Linked DNA regions of Stappia indica. The protein of the gene in region 1 interacts with the protein of each later gene in a pairwise test. Links are inferred from orthologs where the notes say so. Each region holds a gene or a part of one and is shown in the gene's direction. Other genes may lie near its edges.

What was found.
Region 2: the proteins of mtgA (region 1) and GH266_RS06695 interact in binary tests that used the Escherichia coli proteins (3 or more experiments, as listed by UniProt). The link is inferred for Stappia indica from one-to-one orthologs.

Annotation. Positions count from the first base shown.
Region 1 is NZ_CP046908.1:2,729,948-2,745,704, forward strand. Bases 7,683-10,407 are described here. They hold mtgA (monofunctional biosynthetic peptidoglycan transglycosylase), read left to right. Parts: upstream 7,683-8,547; coding sequence 8,548-9,267; downstream 9,268-10,407. Other genes in these bases: GH266_RS12890 (polyprenyl synthetase family protein), read right to left, coding at 7,683-8,277; rpmF (50S ribosomal protein L32), read left to right, coding at 9,435-9,620; GH266_RS12905 (hypothetical protein), read left to right, coding at 9,918-10,407. Also shown: GH266_RS12845 (ABC transporter ATP-binding protein), read left to right, coding at 1-8; GH266_RS12850 (ABC transporter substrate-binding protein), read left to right, coding at 42-1,178; GH266_RS12855 (ABC transporter permease), read left to right, coding at 1,237-2,058; GH266_RS12860 (ABC transporter permease), read left to right, coding at 2,055-2,909; GH266_RS12865 (LacI family DNA-binding transcriptional regulator), read left to right, coding at 2,906-3,943; gloB (hydroxyacylglutathione hydrolase), read left to right, coding at 4,055-4,852; GH266_RS12875 (cupin domain-containing protein), read left to right, coding at 4,890-5,321; GH266_RS12880 (argininosuccinate synthase), read left to right, coding at 5,486-6,706; GH266_RS12885 (hypothetical protein), read left to right, coding at 6,703-7,398; more of GH266_RS12890, read right to left, coding at 7,426-7,682; more of GH266_RS12905, read left to right, coding at 10,408-11,129; phbB (acetoacetyl-CoA reductase), read right to left, coding at 11,269-11,997; GH266_RS12915 (acetyl-CoA C-acetyltransferase), read right to left, coding at 12,150-13,331; polyhydroxyalkanoate synthesis repressor PhaR, read left to right, coding at 13,679-14,278; GH266_RS12925 (GlcG/HbpS family heme-binding protein), read right to left, coding at 14,306-14,740; ggt (gamma-glutamyltransferase), read left to right, coding at 14,945-15,757. UniProt on the Escherichia coli protein: Peptidoglycan polymerase that catalyzes glycan chain elongation from lipid-linked precursors. May play a role in peptidoglycan assembly during cell division in collaboration with other cell division proteins.
Region 2 is NZ_CP046908.1:1,406,840-1,412,307, reverse strand. What follows is about bases 1-2,891. They hold GH266_RS06695 (peptidoglycan D,D-transpeptidase FtsI family protein), read left to right. Parts: upstream 1-535; coding sequence 536-2,248; downstream 2,249-2,891. Other genes in these bases: ftsL (cell division protein FtsL), read left to right, coding at 170-526; rsmH (16S rRNA (cytosine(1402)-N(4))-methyltransferase RsmH), read left to right, coding at 1-165. Outside these bases: GH266_RS23455 (UDP-N-acetylmuramoylalanyl-D-glutamyl-2,6-diaminopimelate--D-alanyl-D-alanine ligase), read left to right, coding at 4,167-5,468. UniProt on the Escherichia coli protein: Essential cell division protein that catalyzes cross-linking of the peptidoglycan cell wall at the division septum. Required for localization of FtsN.

The DNA of each region.
Region 1 (15,757 bases):
AGACTTGAACGTCAATGATGTCTAGAAAGCGGAGTACCGACATGAGGAAACTTCTTTCGGCGACGCTGGTGCTGGGCCTTGCGTCCGCGCCGGTGACGGCGGCCGAACTGACCGTGATCACGGCCGGCGACCAGAACATGGTCGACTACATCAACGAGTATCTCGGCCCGATCTTCGAGGAGCAGAACCCGGGTCACACGGTGCGCGCCGTCGGTACCGGACCGGGCGATGCCGGCTCGCAGAAGATCCTGGAGCGCTTCGAGGCCCAGAAGCAGGCTGGCAGCGAGACCTGGGACACGGACGTTGCCGTCGTTCACGAGAAGTTCGCCGGCCCGATGGTGTCCGGCGGCTATCTCGAGGCCTATCGCGACACCATCTCCACCGGCAAGCTGGTGACGCGGTCGAATGCCGACATGGCGCTCGGCTCGAACGTCAAGGGCTACGTCATGCCGATGTTCAACAGCCAGACCGCGCTCGCCTACAACCCGGCCCTGCTGCCGAACCCGCCGAAGAGCTACGAGGAGCTCGCCGCCTGGGTGAAGGAGAACCCGAAGCAGTTCGGCTACAACGGCATCAAGGGCGGCGCCTCGGGCGTGAGCTTCGTCATGGGCTGGGTCTACGCCTTCGGCGAGGGCGACGCCGGCAAGCTGATGAACGGCCCCTTCGAGGAGGCCGAGACCACCAAGTGGGACGCCGCCTTCGATGGCCTGAAGGAGTTCACCCAGAACGCCACCCTGACCCCGGGCAATGCCGGCACGCTCGACCTGCTGTCGCGCGGCGAGATCGCCATCGGGCCGGTCTGGGTCGACATGTTCTACTCCTGGCAGGCCAACGGCCAGCTGCCGCCGGAATTCAAGCTGGTGCTGCCGGCGCCCGGCATGCCCGGCCAGCCGATGCACTACGTGATCCCGGCCAAGGCTCCGAACAAGGAGCTGGCGGAGAAGTTCGTCGAGCTCGCCACCAGCCCGAAGGTGCAGGCGGAAGGCATCGTCAAGCGCTTCAACTGGTATCCGGGCATCGATGCGCAGCACGTCCAGGCCGAGCTCGATGCCGAGACCTGGAACAAGCTGTTCACGGACGTGTCTCCGGAAGACCTCGCCAGCTACGGCAAGCCCTTCCCGATCGCGCCCTACAACAACGCGATCCTGGAAGCCTACGAGGCCAAGGCCGCGAACTGACCCTCACCGCAAAGGCCGCCCGGTTTCCCCGGGCGGCCGCCACCGGATCGACGCCACCATGCCAAGACGCCTGCTCGGACTGCTTCTCGTCCTGCCCGCCCTGACGGTGATCCTGTTCCTGTTCGTACTGCCGCTCGCCCTTTCGGTGGTCGGCGCCTTCGAGACCGAGGCAGGCTACGGGCTGGACAACTTCACGAAGTCCTTTGCCCTCTATAGCTCCGACATCCTCTTCACCGTGGTGATCGTCAGCCTGTCGACCTGCCTGATCGGGCTCTTCTCGATCGCCATCGGCGGCTATCTGACGCTGGGCGAAAACCCGCGCGCCGTGGCGATCCTGCGCTGGCTGTACCGGTGGCCGCTGTTCATTCCCTTCATCGTCGTCGGTCAGGTGCTGCGCACCTTCCTCGCCAAGAACGGCTTGATGAACAACATTCTCGTCGGTGCCGGCCTCATCACCCCGCTGCAGGCGGTGAGCTTTCTCGACTGGCGCGGCATCGTCATCGCCTTCGTGTGGAAGCAGACGCCCTTCGTGACGCTGCTGCTCGCCGGCGCCATGGCCTCGGTCGACCGCGGCACCATCGAGGCGGCCCGCAATCTCGGCGCATCGCGGCTCCGCATCCTGATCGAGATCCTTGTGCCGCAGGTCGCCACCACGCTGATGGTCGGGCTGGTCCTGTCCTTCGTCACGATGATGTCGGTGCTCTCGGTGCCGCTGATGATCAACGCCCAGTCGCCGACCATGCTGACCGCCGACATCGCCTTCCGCATCAATGCCTATGGCGACTATGGCGTCGCTAATGCGCTCGGCCTGATCTCGCTCGCCGCGACCGCCTGCGTCGCGTGGTTCTATCTGCGCCAGAGCATGAGGGAACGCGGATGAGCGCCTCGTCGCCCCCCTTCGCGCGCAAGGCCGAGCCTGCGCGCATCCGCCTGGACCTTTGGTGGGTGCCGCGCGCCATCGTGCTCGGCCTCATCGCCTTCATCATCTTCGGTCCGTTGACCAACCTCGTCCTGTGGACCGTCGCCGAGCGCTGGTATTTTCCCCATGCGCTGCCGCTCGAATACGGCTTCAGCTACTGGGAGCGGGTGTTCTCGCCGCGCGGCAACGCGATGGAATCGCTTGCCAACAGCGTCCTGGTGGCGAGCCTGACGGTGGTTCTGGCCATCGCGCTGGCAGTGCCTGCCGGCTATGCGCTGGCGCGCCTGCGCCTGCCGTTCCGGGCGCTGATCCTGCTGGCCTTCCTGATCCCGCAGGCCTTCCCGAACCTGCCGGTCTACGTCAACATCGCCCGGCTCTTCTACCAGATCGGCCTCAACGGCACGGTCATCGGCGTCGTCCTGGTACATGTCACCCACGGGCTGGTCTATGCGGTCTGGATCGCCACTGCGGCCTTCTCCGCCGTCGACAGCGAGCTGGAACAGGCGGCCCGCTCGCTCGGGGCCGGCGCCTTCCGCGCGTTCCGGGACGTGACGCTGCCGCTTGCCGCCCCGGGGCTGCTGGCGAGCGCGATCTTCGTGTTCCTGGAATCCCTCGACGAGTTCACCGGCAGCTATTTCGTCGGCGCCCCCGATGTGAATCTGCTGCCGCTTCTGCTTTATACCGCAGGGGCAGGCGGAAACTATCAGGTGGCATCGATCACGGCACTGTTGCTCCTGATCCCGTCCATTGCTTTCATGCTCGTCGTCGAGCGATTCCTCAGATCCGACGTGCTGTCGAAGGTTGGCCATTGAAACGGGACCAGGGCGACAAGACCCCCGCACGGCGCTTCATCAGCGCGCAGCAGGTGGCACAAAAGGCCGGCGTATCGCGCTCGGCGGTCTCGCGCGCGTTCACGCCCGGCGCCAGCATCGCACCGGAGACCCGCGAGAAGGTCATGCAGGCGGCGGCCGAGCTCGGCTATCAGGTCAATGACCTGGCGCGCGGGCTGCTCGCCAATCGCAGCCGCCTCGTCGGGCTGATCGTCACCCGGCCCGAAGTGGGATTTCGCGCCCATCTCGTCTCCGCCCTGACACGGGCGCTGATCCTGCGTGGCAGCGTGCCTCTGATCATCAACACCGGCAGCCTCGAGCAGGAGCTTCAGGCGGCGCAGAACGCCCTGTTCGGATATCGGGCCGCTGCAACGATCATCCTGTCCGGCTCGCCCCCGGCCTCCTTCGTGGAGCTGGCCCGGCGCAACGGCCAGCCGCTGATCATGATCGGGCGCTCCGAGCCCGACTGCGATCACGTGCGCATCGACAATACCGGCGCGGCCCGAGCGGCCGCACGGCTCTTCGTCGAACGCGGCTTCACACGCCTTGCGGTGGCCGGTGTCTCCTCGGCGACGCCCAGCCTTGTCGAACGCGAGAAAGCCTTTGCGGACGAGGCCCAACGCCTTGGAGCCCATGTTGCCCGCGCTCACGGCGAGGAAGCGAACTATGCGGGCGGCCAGCAAGCCGCCGACGCGCTGTTTTCTCCCGATGCGACGCCCCGAAGACCCGAGGCGGTCTTCTGCGTCAACGATCTGGTCGCCATCGGCCTCATGGACCGGGCACGCAGCCGCTTCAGCCTCGACATTCCGCGCGATCTCGCCGTCATCGGCTTCGACGACATTCCCGAGGCCTCCTGGGACTCCTACCGGCTCAGCACCTTCCGGCAGGACCCAGAAAAGATGGCAGAAGGTGCCGTCGCCCATCTGGAGCGACGGTTGACCGACCTGGATGCGCCGCCCTCGACCCTGAGGCTGGAAGCCACTTTCGTGGAACGCGCGACGACGCCCGGACGTTGACCGCTCAGCCTGCCTCAGCGGCTGGCCAGGTCTGCCGCCGAAGGCAGAAAGATGCTACCTGCGGGGGACACGCCTCGGCGGAGCATGTTTCACCACACGGAGGACGACATCATGAGCGCTGACAACCGGCGAGCGGTAATCCGCCAGTTCACCTGCCTCGACGACAATTTCGGCGTCCTTGTCCATGTGCCGGAAAGCGCCAGCGGACCGGGCGGCACCATCGCCATCGACGTGCCTCACCCCGATCCCTACAAGGAGGTGCTGAGGGAGACCGGCTGGACGCTGACGGACATTCTCGTCACTCACCACCACTGGGACCATGTCCAGGGGCTGGAGAAGCTCAAGGCCGACACAGGCGCCCGCGTCACCGGCCCCGCCCTGTCGCGCGACAAGATCGCCGGGCTCGACGCCTTTGTGGAAGACGGCGACGAGATCACGGTCGCGGGGATCGCCTTCAAGGCGATCGGCACGCCCGGCCATACGCTCGACCAGATCTCGTGGTGGGCGCCGGAACTCTCCTTCGCCCATACCGGCGACACGTTGTTCTCGCTTGGCTGCGGCCGCATCTTCGAGGGCGATCCGGCGATGATGTGGGCTTCGCTGGAAAAGCTCGCCCACCTGCTGCCGCCGCAAACCTCCATCCATTGCGGCCACGAATACACTCTGTCCAACGCCCGCTTCGCGCTGACTGTCGATCCCGACAACGCCGCCCTGAAGGCGCGGGTTGCCGAGGTGGAGAGCCTGCGGCAGAAGGGCCTGCCGACGCTGCCGACGACGATGGCGGCGGAACTGGCGACAAATCCGTTCCTGCGCCCCGGCGACCCTGCGATCCGCAAGCACCTGGGCCTCGAAGGGGCAAGCGATGCGGCGGTCTTTGCCGAGATCCGGCGTCGCAAGGACACGTTCTGACCGCTTGCTGGAGCCGACCGCCATGTTCGACCCTGACATGACCGCCGCCGAGATCATCTCGATGCTCGGCCTCACGCCGCACCCCGAAGGCGGGCACTACCGGGAGACGTTCCGCGACAGCGAGACGGATGCCGCGGGCCGTGCCCGCTCGACCGCCATCTACTATCTGCTGGAGGCGGGCGAGCTCTCGGCCTGGCACCGGGTGGATGCGGTCGAGATCTGGCACTGGCACGCCGGCGGGCCGCTCGCCCTGACCATCTCGGAGAACGGACACGACGCCCGCGCCCTGCATCTGGGAAACGACCTTGCCGCCGGCCAGCACCCGCAAGGCATCGTACCGGCAGGAGCGTGGCAGACGGCCGAAAGCCTCGGCCGCTGGACGCTGGTCGGTTGCACCGTGGCGCCCGGCTTCGAGTTTGCCGGCTTCGAGATGGCGCCTCCCGGCTGGCGGCCCGTTCCACGCGGCTGAATTTCGGCGCGGAACCGCAGCGCTTCGGGGTTTCCCGGCTTGCGCTCCGGCACCCAAAGGCTACAGTGCGCGCGAATTTCACCAGCGGCGACCTGCCGGCCCGTGCCGGCGCACGGATCGCCGCAACCCGCCTCAACCTGCCCAGGACTGGAACTACGGACCCCATGGCACACAAAGACATCAAGAAGGTGGTGCTCGCCTATTCCGGCGGCCTCGATACCTCGATCATCCTGAAGTGGCTGCAGACCGAATACGGCTGCGAGGTGGTGACCTTCACCGCCGATCTCGGTCAGGGCGAAGAGCTGGAGCCGGCGCGCAAGAAGGCCGAGCTGCTCGGCATCAAGGAAATCCACATCGACGATCTGCGCGAGGAATTCATCCGCGACTTCGTCTTCCCGATGTTCCGTGCCAATGCGGTCTACGAGGGCGTCTACCTGCTCGGCACCTCCATCGCCCGTCCGCTGATCTCCAAGCGGCTGATCGAGATCGCCCACGAGACCGGCGCCGACGCGATCGCCCACGGCGCCACCGGCAAGGGCAACGACCAGGTTCGCTTCGAGCTGTCGGCCTACGCGCTCGACCCGGACATCAAGGTCATCGCTCCCTGGCGCGACTGGACCTTCAAGTCCCGTACCGACCTCATCGAATTCGCCGAGCAGCACCAGATCCCGGTGCCGAAGGACAAGCGCGGCGAGGCGCCGTTCTCTGTCGACGCCAACATGCTGCACTCCTCGTCCGAGGGTAAGGTCCTCGAGGATCCGTGGGAGGAGCCGCCGGCATATGTCTACCAGCGCACCGTCGACCCGATGGAGGCGCCGGATGTCCCGACCGAGATCACCATCGGCTTCGAGAAGGGCGACGCCGTGTCGCTCAACGGCGAGAAGCTGTCGCCGGCAACCCTGTTCGCCAAGCTGAACGAGTATGGCCGGGAGAACGGCATCGGCCGCCTCGACCTCGTCGAGAACCGCTTCGTCGGCATGAAGTCGCGCGGCGTTTACGAGACGCCGGGCGGCACGATCCTGCTCACCGCCCACCGGGCGATCGAGTCGATCACTCTCGACCGCGGCGCCAGCCACCTGAAGGACGAGCTGATGCCGCGCTATGCGGAGCTCATCTACAACGGCTTCTGGTTCTCGCCGGAGCGCGAGATGCTGCAGGCCGCCATCGACAAGAGCCAGGAAAAGGTCGCCGGCGAGGTCCGCCTCAAGCTCTACAAGGGCAACGTCATCGTCGTCGGCCGCCAGTCGCCCTACTCGCTCTACTCCGAGGAGCTGGTGACGTTCGAGGACGATCGCGGCGCCTACGACCAGAAGGACGCGGCCGGCTTCATCCGCCTGAACGCCCTGCGCCTGCGCACCCTGGCCAAGCGCGACCGGCTGAAGTGACATCGCACCCGGCGCGGGATGCAGTCTGGCTCGCCGATCTCGGCGACCGGCTCGCTCGCGCCGGGTTTCGCCTGCTCGGCCGGTTCGAACCCGCCCCGGACGACGGGATGCCCGACGCAAGAGCAGGCCATGCTGCCCGTGCCGTGTTCGTTGTCGGCAGCCTTTCCAACGCCCTCTTCGAAATCTTCGCACGCAGTCCTGAAGCGGCCGACGGCCTGCCGGATCCGCTGGATCGCTTCACCCGCCGGGTCCTGACCCGGCTGGCCGAGAGCGAGGGCCTCGGCATCGTCTTTCCCTTCGAAGGCCCTCCCTACCACCCCTTCCAGCGCTGGACACTGAGGGCCGGCAGCTTCTCGCGCTCGCCGATGGGCGTGCTGGCGCATCGCACATTCGGCCCCTGGGCAGGCCTGCGTGCAGCCCTCCTGTCGCCGGAGCCGCTGGCTGTGCCCGCAGCGTCACCCGCGGACGGCCCCTGCCCGACCTGCTCCGACATGCCGTGCATGTCCGCCTGCCCGGCCGGCGCCCTGTCGCAGGCCGGCTATGACGTGCCGCGCTGTCTGGCCTATTTGCGGGCGAACCCTACCGCGCCCTGCCATGCCGGCTGCCTCGCACGGCATGCCTGCCCCTTCGGCCGCGCGCATGCGCAGTCGGCGCAAGCCGGCAGCTTCCACATGCGCAGCTTTCTCAGCTGAACTGGCGCGATCCGGGCGGCTGGGACCTCAGCGGTCGCGGACAGCAACGAACCGGGCAAGCCCCGCAAGCGGCGCCGCGCGAGCGCCATACGGGGCAAGCAGCGTCTCCGCCTCGCCGACCAGACGGGAAAGCTCCGCGCGCGTCCACTCGGCGCCCTTGAGCGCAACCAGCGTCGCCTTGCCGGCGGCCGCATCCTTGCCGGCCGCCTTGCCGAGCGCGGCCGCATCGCCCTCGACGTCGAGCAGGTCGTCGGCCAGCTGGAACGCAAGGCCGATCACCTCACCGAACCGGGTAAGCCGCTCGATATCCTCATCAGATGCCCCGGCAAGCCGGGCGCCGGTGCGCGCCGCATAGCGGATCAAGGCGCCGGTCTTCATCGACTGCAGCAGGCGGATCTCCGCCTCGCCGAGCGTGCTGTGTTCGGCTGCAAGATCGAGCATCTGCCCGCCCGCCATGCCGCCGACACCGGCGGCGCGCGCCAGGTCGCGCGACGCCGACAGCCGGACGTCGGCGTCCACATGCACCCGCGGATCGGCGACGAGATCGAAGGCCAGCGTCAGCAGCGCGTCGCCGGCAAGGATCGCCGTCGCCTCGTCGAAGGCGCGGTGAACCGTCGGCCGGCCGCGGCGCATGTCGTCGTCGTCCATCGCCGGAAGATCGTCATGGACGAGCGAATAACAGTGGATGCATTCGAGAGCGGCGGCCGCGACGAGCACGCCCTCGTCGTCGCGGCCGAACAGCCGCGCCGCCGCGATCATCAAGCCCGGGCGCAGCCGCTTGCCGCCCCCGAGCGCCGCATAGCGCATTGCTTCGACAAGCCGGTCGGGGCGCGCCGGCTCCTCTTCGCACGGCTGCAAGGCAAGCAGGGTCTCGAGCATTGCCTCGAACCGCCCTGCATCGGCGGCAAGCTGGTCGGCGGCATCGGCAGTCACGGGAACGGCTCCGGAAAACCTTGAGGAACGGGGGCCGGCCTCGATCCGCCGGCGCCTCGCCTCAGTGTCGAAAAACCCGGCGAAGGTCAACCACCTCCAGGAAGGTTCGGTGGCGGCAGGCGACCATCTGTTGTCTGAGACATTGCCAACCTGTATTCCCTCGCCACAGTGTGGCACCGTGCGCGAGGGGATCGGCACGGCGGACGGCGGGGGCGAATGAGCGAAGGCGAAGTCAGGAGCGAGACGCGACGGCCGCGCCGCAGGCGCTTGCGACGGATCGTGCTGCGTACGCTTCTCGCCATTGTGCTGCTGCCGCCCGTCCTGACCCTGCTCTGGGCCGTGGTGCCGCCCATAAGCACGCTGATGCTCGCCCGCTATGTCCAGGGGCTCTGGGTCGACCGCGACTATGTGTCCCTCGACGCAATCTCCCCGCATCTCGTGCGGTCCGTCGTCGCCTCGGAGGATGCCCGCTTCTGCCAGCATGGCGGCGTCGACTGGGAGGCGCTGGAGAGCCAGATCGCCGCGCTGAACGACGGCGACGACGTGCGCGGCGCCTCGACCATCACCATGCAGGTCGCCAAGAACCTGTTCCTGTGGAACGACCGCAGCTATGTCCGCAAGGCCGTGGAACTGCCGCTGGCGCTGATGATCGACGCCATGCTGACCAAGCGGCGGATCCTGGAAATCTACCTCAACATCGCGGAATGGGGCGAGGGCGTCTTCGGAGCGGAGGCAGCGGCGCAGGCCTGGTTCGGCAAGCCCGCGAAGGACCTCGATCGTACGGAAGCCGCGCGCCTGGCCACCGCGCTTCCCAACCCGATCGCCCGCAATCCGGCCCGGCCGCGCCCCGGCCACGACCGGCTGGCGCGGATCAATCGCGGCCGGGCCGCGGCGATCGAGCCGCATCTGGACTGCATCCCCGGTTTCGGCCCCTGATCGCGACGTAAAGAATCGCCCGGACACGACAAATTTTCTGACTTTCGGGCTGGCAAAGCGGCAAAAGGTCCGGTATAAGCCCGCCATTCCTGCACACCGTGTAGACCCACGCCCCGGGCTGACCCGGTCCGGGTTTTGCGGGATATTGCACGACGGAGAGTACGACAATGGCCGTTCCGAAGAGAAAAACCACGCGCATGAAGCGCGGCGCGCGTCGCTCCGCGGACGCCCTGAAGCAGCCGACCTATGTCGAGGACAAGGATTCGGGCGAACTTCGCCGCCCGCATCACGTCGACCTGAAGACGGGCATGTACCGGGGCCGCCAGATCCTGGCGGTGAAGGAAGACGTCTGATCGGAGCTTCCGGCAGGCGCGGCGTCCGTCGTCGCGTCGTATCGGTAAGACCTTCGCCCCGGCCAGCCGGCCGGGGTTTGCGCGTTTTAGAAAGGGATCGAAGCCCGTGCTTCGATCCCTTTTTTGCGTTGCGCCTGCCGTCGGGTCCCGCACCCGTAACGTGGAAACCCTGTTCAGGGTTGTTCCAGGACCCTTGCGAGGCAACCTTGCAGGAGAAACGCAACTCCGGCTACCAAGGCAGCTATACGCGCAGGGGCGGTGCGCGAGGGCACGATCAGCGCAGTTTGCCGGGGTCGCATGAACGACGACAACAGCGGGACGTCTAAGGTCCGGAAACGACGGGTCATCTACATACCAGGCTACGACCTGCGCCGGCCCGAGACAGTCTTCAGCCAACTCACGGAAGAATTGGCCCGATTCCTGAGACTCCGGTCGGTGTCGGGGTCGTTCTCCGGTTTGAGGCCAGGCGCCGGATCCGGCGGATCTTCTGTCGACTGGACCGGTGAAATCACCTGGCCGGAAGGCGTGGTGACGACGCGATTCTCCCTGCTGGGTTGGCGGGATCTGAGCAAGCGCGACTTTCGACGCCCCCTCTGGGCGGTCATTGCGGGGGCTGTGCGCACATTTGTCCTGTTCGCGATGGCCGGCGGCTACAGGGAGCGCCTGCGTGCCAACTGGATGAACGGCCTTTTCTTTCTCTACCCGATGCTTGCGCTTCTGATGTTTCTGGTCGCCTCGATCGTGCCGGCGCTGCTTTTTCCCTTCATTCTTCCCGGGACCGGTCCTGTCCATGCGGCCTTGAGCGTTGCGGCAGGCCTGGCCTGGATGATCTCGCTTTACCAGGTGACGCGTCTCGTGGAACGCTGGACCTATCTCTGGTACCTGATCCAGGACTGGTATTCCATCGGACGTCTGGCGCGCAATGAAGACCCGCAGATGACGGCGCGCATCGCCGAGTTCGCCGAACGGATCATCGGGATGGCCACCGAATGCGAGCCGGACGAGGAGTTTGTCCTTGTTGCCCACAGTTCCGGAACCTTTGTTCTGCTCTACACGCTGCGGGAGGTGCTGAAGCGCGTGCCGGATTTCGGCGCGGCGCAGGGCCAGGTCACCGTTCTGACGATGGGGTCGGCATTCGGCTATGTCGGCGGCTTCGGCGCGCAGAGAGGCTTCGGCGCCGCTGTCGCGAGCCTTGCCCAGGCACGGCATCTCGACTGGACCGATGTCTATGCCCCCCACGATATCCTTTGCTGCGGAAAGACCACGCCGGTGGCGACCTATGCGCCTTGGCTGGCGCGACACGTCCAGGAGCCGAGACGTTTCAGCGTGAGGGTGCCGGACCGGATGACCGCCGGGCTCTATCGCCATCTTCGGTTCCGCTTCTTCAAGCTGCATTTCTGCTATTTCCTCGCCTCCGAGCGAGCGGACCTCTTTGACTTCTACCGGCTTACTCTCGGGCCGTTGCCCGCGGCCCGGCAACTCGGCCGCTGGGAAAAATCGCTCCCCTGAGAACAGGGCCCCGCGCTGGCAGGCTTTCACGGCGGAACGCCGACTTCGTCTGTGGCCGCAGGCACATAAAAAAGGGCTTCCGGCATGCCGGAAGCCCCGAAGCTCGCACCGATGCGGCCTTGGTTGTCTCGCGCCAGCGTCAGCCGTTGGCGTAGTACTGGCCACCGTTGATGGTCAGCACGGCGCCGGTCATGAACGCGGCTTCCTTCGAGGCGAGATAGGCAACCGCAGCCGCGATCTCCTCCGCCTGGCCGAGCCGGCCGACCGGAATGCCCGCGATGATCCCCTCCAGAACCTTTTCCGGCACCGCCGCCACCATGTCGGTGTCGATATAGCCCGGGCAAATGGCGTTGACCGTGATGCCCTTGCGGGCGTTTTCGGACGCCAGCGCCTTGGTGAAACCGATCACGCCGGCCTTGGCGGCCGAGTAGTTGGTCTGGCCGAGCTGGCCCTTCTGTCCGTTTATGGACGAAATGTTGATGATGCGGCCGTGGCCGCGCTCGCGCATGCCGTCGATGACCGGGCGTGTCATGGTGAACATGGAATCGAGATTGGTGCGGATCACCGCCGACCACTGCTCGAAGTCCATCTTGTGGAACCAGCCGTCACGGGTGATGCCGGCATTGTTGACGAGCACCTCCACGGCACCGAGGTCGGAAACCACCTGCCCCACACCCTGGTTGCAGGCCTCGGGATCGGCCACATCCCACTGGTAGACGTGGATGCCCGTCTCCGCCTTGAACGCCTCGGCCTTCTCGGTGTTGCCGGCATAGGTCGCCGCCACCGTGTAGCCTGCGGCCTTCAGGCCCTTGGAGATGGCGGCGCCGATGCCACGCGTACCACCCGTCACGATTGCCACATTGCTCATGCATTTCCTCCCGTTCAACTCGCGCTGCCGTGCCAGCCGCCGCCGACTGGCCCGGTCGCAGGCGAAGAGCCGATCCGGCTCCAGCCCGCAGTCCAGCCGATGGCGGCCGCCTGTGCCTTGACCGGCATCAAGCGCCCGCCATCAAATGATGGTCAGCGCTCCACGCAGAGCGCCACACCCATGCCGCCGCCGATGCACAGCGTCGCCAGGCCCTTCTTGGCGTCGCGGCGCGCCATCTCGTGCAGCAGCGTGACGAGCACGCGCGCGCCCGAGGCGCCGATCGGGTGACCGATGGCGATCGCGCCACCGTTGACGTTCACGATGTCCGGGTTCCAGCCCATGTCCTTGTTCACCGCACAGGCCTGGGCGGCAAAGGCCTCGTTGGCCTCCACGAGATCGAGGTCCTCGACCTTCCAGCCGGCCTTGGCCAGCGCCTTGCGCGAGGCCGGGATCGGGCCGGAGCCCATGATCGTCGGATCGACACCGGCGGTTGCCCAGGAGGCCACACGGGCAAGCGGCGTCAGGCCGCGGCGTGCAGCCTCTGCCGCACTCATCACAACCAGAGCAGCAGCGCCGTCGTTGATGCCCGACGCATTGCCCGCCGTTACCGAACCTTCCTTGGCAAAGGCCGGGCGCAGCTTGGTCATGCTGTCGAGGCTCGCGCCGTGGCGGATATACTCGTCGTCCTCGACGATCCGGTCGCCCTTGCGCTCCTTGATCGTCACCGGCGTGATCTCGTCCTTGAAGCGGCCGGCCTTCTGCGCGGCTTCCGCCTTGTTCTGCGAGGCGACCGCAAACTCGTCCTGCTGCTCGCGGGAGATCTGCCACTTCTGTGCGACGTTCTCGGCCGTCTGGCCCATGTGGTAGCCGTTGAAGGCGTCCCACAGACCATCCTTGATCATCGTGTCGATCATCTTGTAGTCGCCCATCTTGTAGCCGGCGCGCATATGGGCGCAATGCGGCGACAGGGACATGTTCTCCTGGCCGCCGGCAACGATGATGGACGCATCGCCCGCCGCGATCTGCTGCATGGCGATGGCGACGGTACGCAGGCCCGAACCGCAGACCTGGTTCAGCACCCAGGCCGTCGCGCTGTCGGGGATACCGGCCAGGATGGCGGCCTGGCGTGCCGGGTTCTGGCCCTGGCCCGCCGTCAGCACCTGGCCGAACACGACCTCGTCGACATCGGCGGCGGCAACCGAGGCGCGCTCGAGCGCCGAGCGGATCGCTACAGCCCCGAGCTCATGGGCGGGCGTGTTTGCGAAAGCGCCGTTGAAGGATCCGACAGCGGTGCGCGTTGCGCTGACGATGACGACGTCGTTGGATGCGCTCATTTCATGATCTCCCGAAAAACCGGACCTCCCGTGGCGCGAGCAATCCCCCTGGTTGTTGTTCGGCTGCCTGCGCGTTTCTCGCAAACTAGAGACGCCCGCCCGCCAAGTGTCAACCGCAACACCCCGTAGCCATCGGCGATTTTCCCGCTCGCCGGGTCATCCTTTCGGTGCAGTCCGGGTGCTGCCTGACAAGTTTGACAAAACGGTGGTGCGCCCGCCTACGATTGGCTTATCGTGCGACAGGAAAAAGTCGCGGAGGGTGCAGGTTGATCTGCCGGCCGCGGCCCAGGGAGGAATGCCGCAACGGCTTGCGGGCCGGGGCGCGAAGCCGGGATCCGAAAATCGACATGGCTACAAAAAGCAACGAGCCGACCATCATCAAGAAATACGCAAACCGGCGTCTCTACAACACCGGGACCAGCACATACGTAACGCTGGAAGACCTCGCCCTGATGGTGAAGGACGAGGAAGATTTCGTGGTCTTCGACGCGAAGACGGGCGACGAGATCACTCGCTCCGTGCTCACCCAGATCATCTTCGAGCAGGAGAACAAGGGACAGAACCTGCTGCCGATCACATTCCTGCGTCAGCTGATCCGCTTCTATGGCGACAGCATGCAGAACGTGGTGCCGTCCTATCTCGACTTCTCGATATCCTCGCTCACCAGGGAGCAGGACAAGCTGCGCGAGCAGATGGCCAGCGCCTTCGGCTCTACAGCCTTCGACGCGATCGAGGACCAGGTGAAGCGCAACGCGGAGATCTTCGATCGCGCCATGCGCATGTTCCTGCCCTTCGGCACCGGCAAGGAGGGGGAAGCCCAGGCACGGGCGGCAGACCCTGCGAGAGGTACCGAACCTGCGAGCGCCGACGATCTCGACGCGCTGAAAAAGCAGCTCGCCGACATGCAGAAGAAGATCGACGCCATCGCCGGCGGCGGCCGCGAGTAGTTCGCAGCCGGCCGCCGGATTCCGGCGTCAGCCGCGGTCGGCGCCGAAGCCGGCCGCTTCGATGCCCGCCACGGCGCAGGCCTCGTCATTGTCCGAAGTGTCGCCGCTGATGCCGACGGCACCGAGGATCTCGCCGCCTTCGCCAGCGCGAATCAGCACGCCGCCCGGCACCGGAACGATGGCGCCGCCCGCGACACCATTCAGGGCCTGCACGAAATGCGGCCGCGTCTTCGCATTCTCGTCGAGCCAGCGCGAACCGGCCCCCACCGCAATCGCCCCATAGGCCTTGCCGCTCGCCACCTGCGGCCGCAGGATCGAGGATCCATCCTGGCGCTTCAGCGCGACAAGATGGCCTCCGGCGTCGAGCACGGCGACGGTGAGCGGCTTGAGGCCGAGTTCGGCGCCCTTGGCGAGCGCCGCATCGACAATCTTTTCCGCGCTGGAAAGGGTCAGTTTGCTCATTTTCTATGGTCTCCGTGCCGGCATCCGATAATCTTTGCCAGTCCATGGCTAGCAGCGTCACCGCTTGCCACCAACGGACAAGAACGACAAGCACTCGTTCCCCAGAGACGAAAATCCTCCCGCCGACCGGCGGACCTTCCCGCCTGACGGCCGGCCGATCCTCGAGGTTCGCGAACCGGCGCAAGACCAGAACAAGGATGGACCATGCGCGACTTCCATGCACCGGGACGCTCCTGCGTCCATGCCACCACCGCAATGGCGGCAACCTCGCATCCGCTGGCGAGCGCGGCCGCACTGGAAATGCTGCAGGCCGGAGGCAACGCCGTCGACGCCGCCGTGGCCGCCTCGGCGGTGCTTGCGGTCGTCGAGCCGCAGATGACCGGCATCGGCGGCGACTGTTTCGCCATCGTCGCCCGGCCCGACGGGTCGGTCCACGGGATCAACGGCTCGGGGCCCGCACCGAAGGCGGCAACGCCCGCGCGGCTTGCCGAACTCGGCGTAACGAGCATCGACGCACAGGGCCCCCATTCGGTCACCGTTCCGGGAGCCATTCGCGCCTGGCACGACCTTCTTGCCGCTCACGGCCGCCGCGGCTTCGCAGAAGTGCTCAAGCGCGCGATCTCCTATGCCAGGGACGGCTACCCGGTCGCACCGCGCGTTGCCCATGACTGGGCGCTGGCGGTCCCCAAGCTTGCCGCCGACCAGGGCGCGCGCGACAGCTATCTCTTCGGCGGCGCCGCGCCCAAGGCCGGCGACATCGTCCGTCAGCCGGCCCTGGCACGCACGCTGCAGAAGATTGCCTCGGAAGGCCCCTCCGGCTTCTACGAGGGCGAGGTCGCCCGCGATATCGTCGACACGCTGGCAGCCCGCGGCGGCCTGATGAGCCTCGATGATCTCGCCGGCATGACCACCCTGCCGATGCCGCCGGTGATCCGCTCCTATCGCGGCATCGACGTCGCCGAGCTTCCGCCCAACGGCCAGGGGTTCATCGCGCTTGTCATGCTGGGCCTGCTGGAG
Region 2 (5,468 bases), 1.3 Mb from region 1 along the record:
CTCCATCGCGGTGCGGTGGATCCGGGCGAGGACGAGGTTGCCGCCAATCCGCGCGCGCGCTCCGCGAAGCTGCGCGCCGCCCGCCGTCTCGATGCCCCGGCACGCGAAGTCGACCCCCGCGAACTCGGCGCCCCGTCGGTCGCCGCGCCGGCCGGGGAGGAGTAAGCCCATGAGCCGCTACACCAACATCATCCTCGCCATCGGCGTCCTGGCCGCTGCCGCCGCCGTCTACGACATGAAGCACGACGCGGAACGCTCGGCCGAGCATGTCGCGGCGCTGCAGAGGCAGATCGAGGACGAACGGGCGCAGCTGCAGATGCTGCGCGCCGAATGGAGCCTGCTCAACGACCCGAGCCGCCTGCAGCGGCTGGTCGACCGCTACAACGACCACCTCCAGCTGCAGCCGCTCTCGGTCGAGCAGATCACCCGGATCGAGGATGTGCCGATCAAACCGGTGCAGCTCGAGCCGATCGACAGCAACCTGACGCTCGGCGGCTTCGCCGGCGCGTCGCCGACGGTCCGATAGGGGGCGACAATGGCGGTTACGGATCAGCCCGTTTCCTTCCTGCAGCGCCGCACGGTCGGCGAGCGGCATGTGCCGCGCGGTCCCTCGACGCGCGCCGTGCGGGCGCGGGTGCACATGGCGATGGCGGTGTTCGCGGTGGTCTACATGGCCATCGGCGGCCGGCTGATCATGCTGGGCATGAGCGAGGAGTCCAAGTCCGCCTCCTATATCTCGGCCCAGGACAGCGTCGCCGCCTCGCGCCCCGACCTTTTGGACCGCAACGGCCAGATCCTGGCGACCGACATCAAGACCGCCTCGCTGTTCGCCGAGCCGCGCAAGATCCTCGACGTCGATGAGGCGCTGGAGGGCATTGCCAGCGTGCTGCCGGAGCTGGGCACCGATGCGGTGCGCCGGCGGCTGGCGAGCAATGCCGGCTTCATCTGGCTGAAGCGCGAGCTGACCCCGCGCCAGCGCCAGCAGATCCACGATCTCGGCATTCCGGGCATCGGGTTCCTGGAAGAGAACAGCCGCTTCTATCCGGGCGGGCCGACGGCCGGCCATATCGTCGGCTCGGTCAATGTCGACAACCAGGGCATTTCCGGCATGGAGCTGGCGGTCGACCGGGCCTGGCTCGGCGACCTGCGCGAGCTGGGCTTTGCCAGCGACCGCTCGATGGAGCCGGTGCAGCTGTCGGTCGACCTGCGGGTGCAGCATGTGGTGCGCGACGAGTTGGTGAAGGCGCTGGAGCGCTACCGGGCCATCGCCGGCATCGGCGTCGTTCTCGACGCGGAGACCGGCGAGGTCGTCGCCATGTCCTCGCTCCCCGACTTCGATCCCAACGACCGGGCCCAGGCGCTGGAAAAGGACCGCATGAACCGCGCGTCCGGCGGCGTCTACGAGATGGGCTCGGTGTTCAAGGGCTTCACCGTCGCCATGGCGCTGGACAGCGGCAAGGTGACGATGAACGACAGTTTCGACGCCACGCGGCCGATGCGCGTCGGCGGGCGGACGATCAGCGACTTCCACGGCAAGGGACGCATGCTGTCGGTCGCCGAGACCTTCATCTATTCGTCGAATATCGGCACGGCCAAGATGATGCTGTCGGTCGGCGTCGACGAGCAGAAGGCCTTCATGGAGCGGCTCGGCCTGACCTCGCGGCTGCAGACGGACCTGCCGGAAGTGGCAACGCCCCTGCTGCCGCCGCGCTGGAACGAGCTGGCGGCGATCACGATCTCCTTCGGCCACGGCATCTCGGTGACGCCGCTGCAGACGGCGGTGGCGACGGCGGCCCTGATGAATGGCGGCCGCCTGATCCCGCCGACCTTCGTGCCGCGCACCCGCGAGGAGGCGGACAAGCTGGCCAAGCAGGTGGTCAGCCCGCAGACCAGCGAGATGATGCGCTACCTGTTCCGCCTCAACGTGCTGTCGGGCTCCGGCCGGCGCGCGGAAGTGCCGGGCTACATGGTCGGCGGCAAGACCGGAACGGCGGAAAAGATCGAGAACGGCCGCTACGTATCCAACAAGCGCCGCAATTCTTTCCTTTCTGCCTTCCCGATGGACAAGCCGCGCTACGTGGTCCTGGTCGTGCTCGACGAGCCGAAGTCCGAGCGCGAGGGCATCGGCGCGACCGCGGGCCTGAACACCGCGCCGGTCACCTCGGCGATCATCCGACGGGTTGCCCCGATGCTCGGAGTTTTGCCGAAGTTCGGAGACAAGACGGAGACGGTATCGATTTCCTACTGACCGGATCGCCAAGGGGGCGGGGTCGCACCAAAGCTCCCCTTACGGTCCTGACGACGACGCACAACGGATATTGGCGCAGGACATGCTGCTGAAGGACCTCACCGGCGAACAGGTGCTCGCCGCGCCCGAGTTCGAAACCGAAATCGCCGGATTGTCCGCAGACAGCCGAACGGTTTCCAGGGGATTTGTGTTCGCCGCGCTGAAAGGCGCGAAGGCGGACGGCACCCGTTTCATCACGGCCGCACGCGATGCCGGCGCCGGCGCCCTGCTGGTGGGCAGCGACACGCCGCTTGCGGCGCTCGGCCCCGATGAGGGCTGCTGCCCCGTCATCGTCAGCGACGATCCGCGCCGCACGCTGGCGCTGATGGCCGCCCGCTTCTACGAGCGCCAGCCCGAGACGCTGGTTGCGGTGACCGGCACCAGCGGCAAGACCTCCGTCGCCGTCTTCGTCCGCCAGATCTTCGCCCATGCGGGCTTCGAGGCGGCGAGCCTCGGCACCATCGGCACGGTGACCAGCCGCGGCGCCCAGTATGGCAGCCTGACGACGCCGGACCCGGTGTCGCTGCACCAGACGCTGGCGCGGCTCGCCGACGACGGCATCACCCATGCAGCGCTCGAGGCCTCCAGCCACGGGCTCGACCAGCGCCGGCTCGACGGGCTGCGCCTGACGGCTGCGGCCTTCACCAATCTGGGGCGCGATCACCTCGACTACCATGCCGATGTCGAGGACTATCTCGCGGCCAAGATGCGGCTGTTCGATACGCTGCTGGAGGGCGACCAGCCGGTGGTGCTGGAGCCGTCGGCGCCCTATGCCGGGCGCGTCCTGGCACTGGCGCATGAGCTCGGCCGCAGCGTCTTCACCGTCGGCGAGGGTGGCGACGACCTGAAGCTGCTCGACATCCGCCACGACGGGTTCGCGCAGGTCCTGTCGATCGAGACGATCGAGGGCTTCTTCGAGGTGCGCCTGCCGCTGGCCGGGCGGTTCCAGGTGTCGAACGCGCTGGTCGCGGCGGGCCTTGCGATCTGCTGCGGCGTGCCGACCAGCGTGGCGCTGTCGGCGCTGGAAGATCTGCAGGGCGCGCCGGGCCGGCTGGAACTGATCGGCGAGACCGACGACGGGGCGCTGGTCTTCGTCGACTATGCCCACAAGCCCGACGCGCTGGACACGGCGCTGGCGGCGCTGCGCCCCTTCACCAAGGGGCGGCTGATTGTGGTGTTCGGCGCGGGCGGCGACCGCGATCCGGGCAAGCGGCCCTTGATGGGCCAGGCGGCGGCCCGGCAGGCCGACATCGTCATCGTCACCGACGACAATCCGCGCAGCGAAGACCCTGCCGCGATCCGCGCCGAGGTGATGGACGGGGCGCCGGAGGCGCTGGAGATCGGCGACCGGCGCGATGCCATCGAGGCGGCCATCGGCATGCTGCAGCCGGGCGACGTGCTGTGCATCGCCGGCAAGGGGCACGAGCCGGGGCAGATCGTCGGCGACGAGGTGCTGCCCTTCTCCGACCACGAGGTCGCCCGCGAGGCGATTGCGGCCCTGGCCGAAAGCGCGCTGTTCGACGCGGCCGAGGACGGCGGCATCAACCTGGGGCTCGACGGCGCGCGCGATCTCGACGATGCGCTGGAGCAGGCGCTCGCCGAGAGCTTTGACCTGAGCGAGGAGATCGCCGGAGAGACAGCTGAGCAGACGGGCGAGGAGGACGGGCTCCACCTGGAACTGTCCGAGGACGATCTGCTCGACGAACTGTTCGAGGAAGAGGACGACCGGGACGCCGACGAGGCGCAGGACTTCGCGCTTTCCGAGGAGGCTGCGGAAGACGAGCTGCTGGCCGAAGACCTCGCCGAAGAGGATCTGGTCGATGAGGACGAGGTGCTCGAAGAGGGCCCGAGCGAAGAGGAGCCCGCCGAAGACGAGCTGATGGCCGAGATGCCGCAGGCTGAAGATGCGCCTGCGGACGAGGACGATCTGCTGGCCGAGGACGGGTCGGAGAGCAGAGGCTTTCCGGAAATCCGGCTGACCGAGGAAGATCTTCTGGCGGACGAGCTCTTGCCGGCCGATGCGGAAGAGGGCGAGGGCGAGCAGGAGAACGGCGCTGAGCCCTTCGACGCGGAGAGCGAGACCGATGAGCCGGCTTCCGAGACGGAGTTCGTTCTCGAGCTTGACGCCGACGAACTCCTCGAGGGTGCCGACGAGGCCGAAGAGGATCTTTCGGCGGACGAGGCTCCGGTCGACGAGATCGCCCAGGACGAGCCGGGCGCCGAACCGCTAGACGAGCCCGCGACCGAGGACGAGATCTTCGCTGCTGCGGACGAGCCCGAGCTCGAGGCGGACATCGCGCCGGAGCCCGAGGTCGCGCCCAGGCCTGTTGCGGCCAGCGTGCATCCGGCCTTCGTCGCGCCGGCGGTCCCGTCGTTCACGGCGCCCGCTGCCCAGGTCGTGAAGCCGGCGCCGGTCGTCGGCGAGCCGATCGCGGCCGAGCCCGACCGGCCCCTGTGGTATCTGGACGAGATGGTCGAGGCGACGGGCGGCGAGCTGCGCGGTTCCGACATACCCCATGTCACCGGCGTTTCCATCGACAGCCGCAGCATTGCCGCGGGAGAGGCCTTCGTCGCCATCGCCGGAGAGCGGTTCGACGGGCACGACTTCGCGGCCAAGGCCTGCGAGGCCGGGGCCGCGCTCGCCATCGTCGCCCGCGAGCGGGTCGGCGCGCTGCCGCCGCAGGGGCGCTATCTGGTGGTGGAGGACCCGCTGGAGGCGCTGCGCGATCTCGGCCGGGCCTCGCGCGCCCGCAGCCGTGCCCGCATCGTCGCGGTGACCGGCTCGGTCGGCAAGACCAGCACCAAGGACATGCTGAAGCTGGCGCTGTCGCCGTCCGGGCGCACCCATGCGCCGGTCGCCTCCTTCAACAACCACTGGGGTGTGCCGCTGACCCTGGCGCGCATGCCGGCGGACACCGAATACGGTGTCTTCGAGATCGGCATGAACCATCCCGGCGAGATCACGCCGCTGGTGCAGATGGTCCGCCCGCATGTGGCGGCGATCACCACGGTGGAGGCGGTGCATCTGGAGTTCTTCGGCTCGGTCGAGCGTATCGCCCAGGCCAAGGGCGAGATCTTCCTCGGGCTGGAGCCGGGCGGACTGGCGCTGCTCAACCGCGACAACAACCAGTTCGACCTTCTGACCTATCTGGCAAAGGCCGCCGGCGTGCGCCGCATCGCC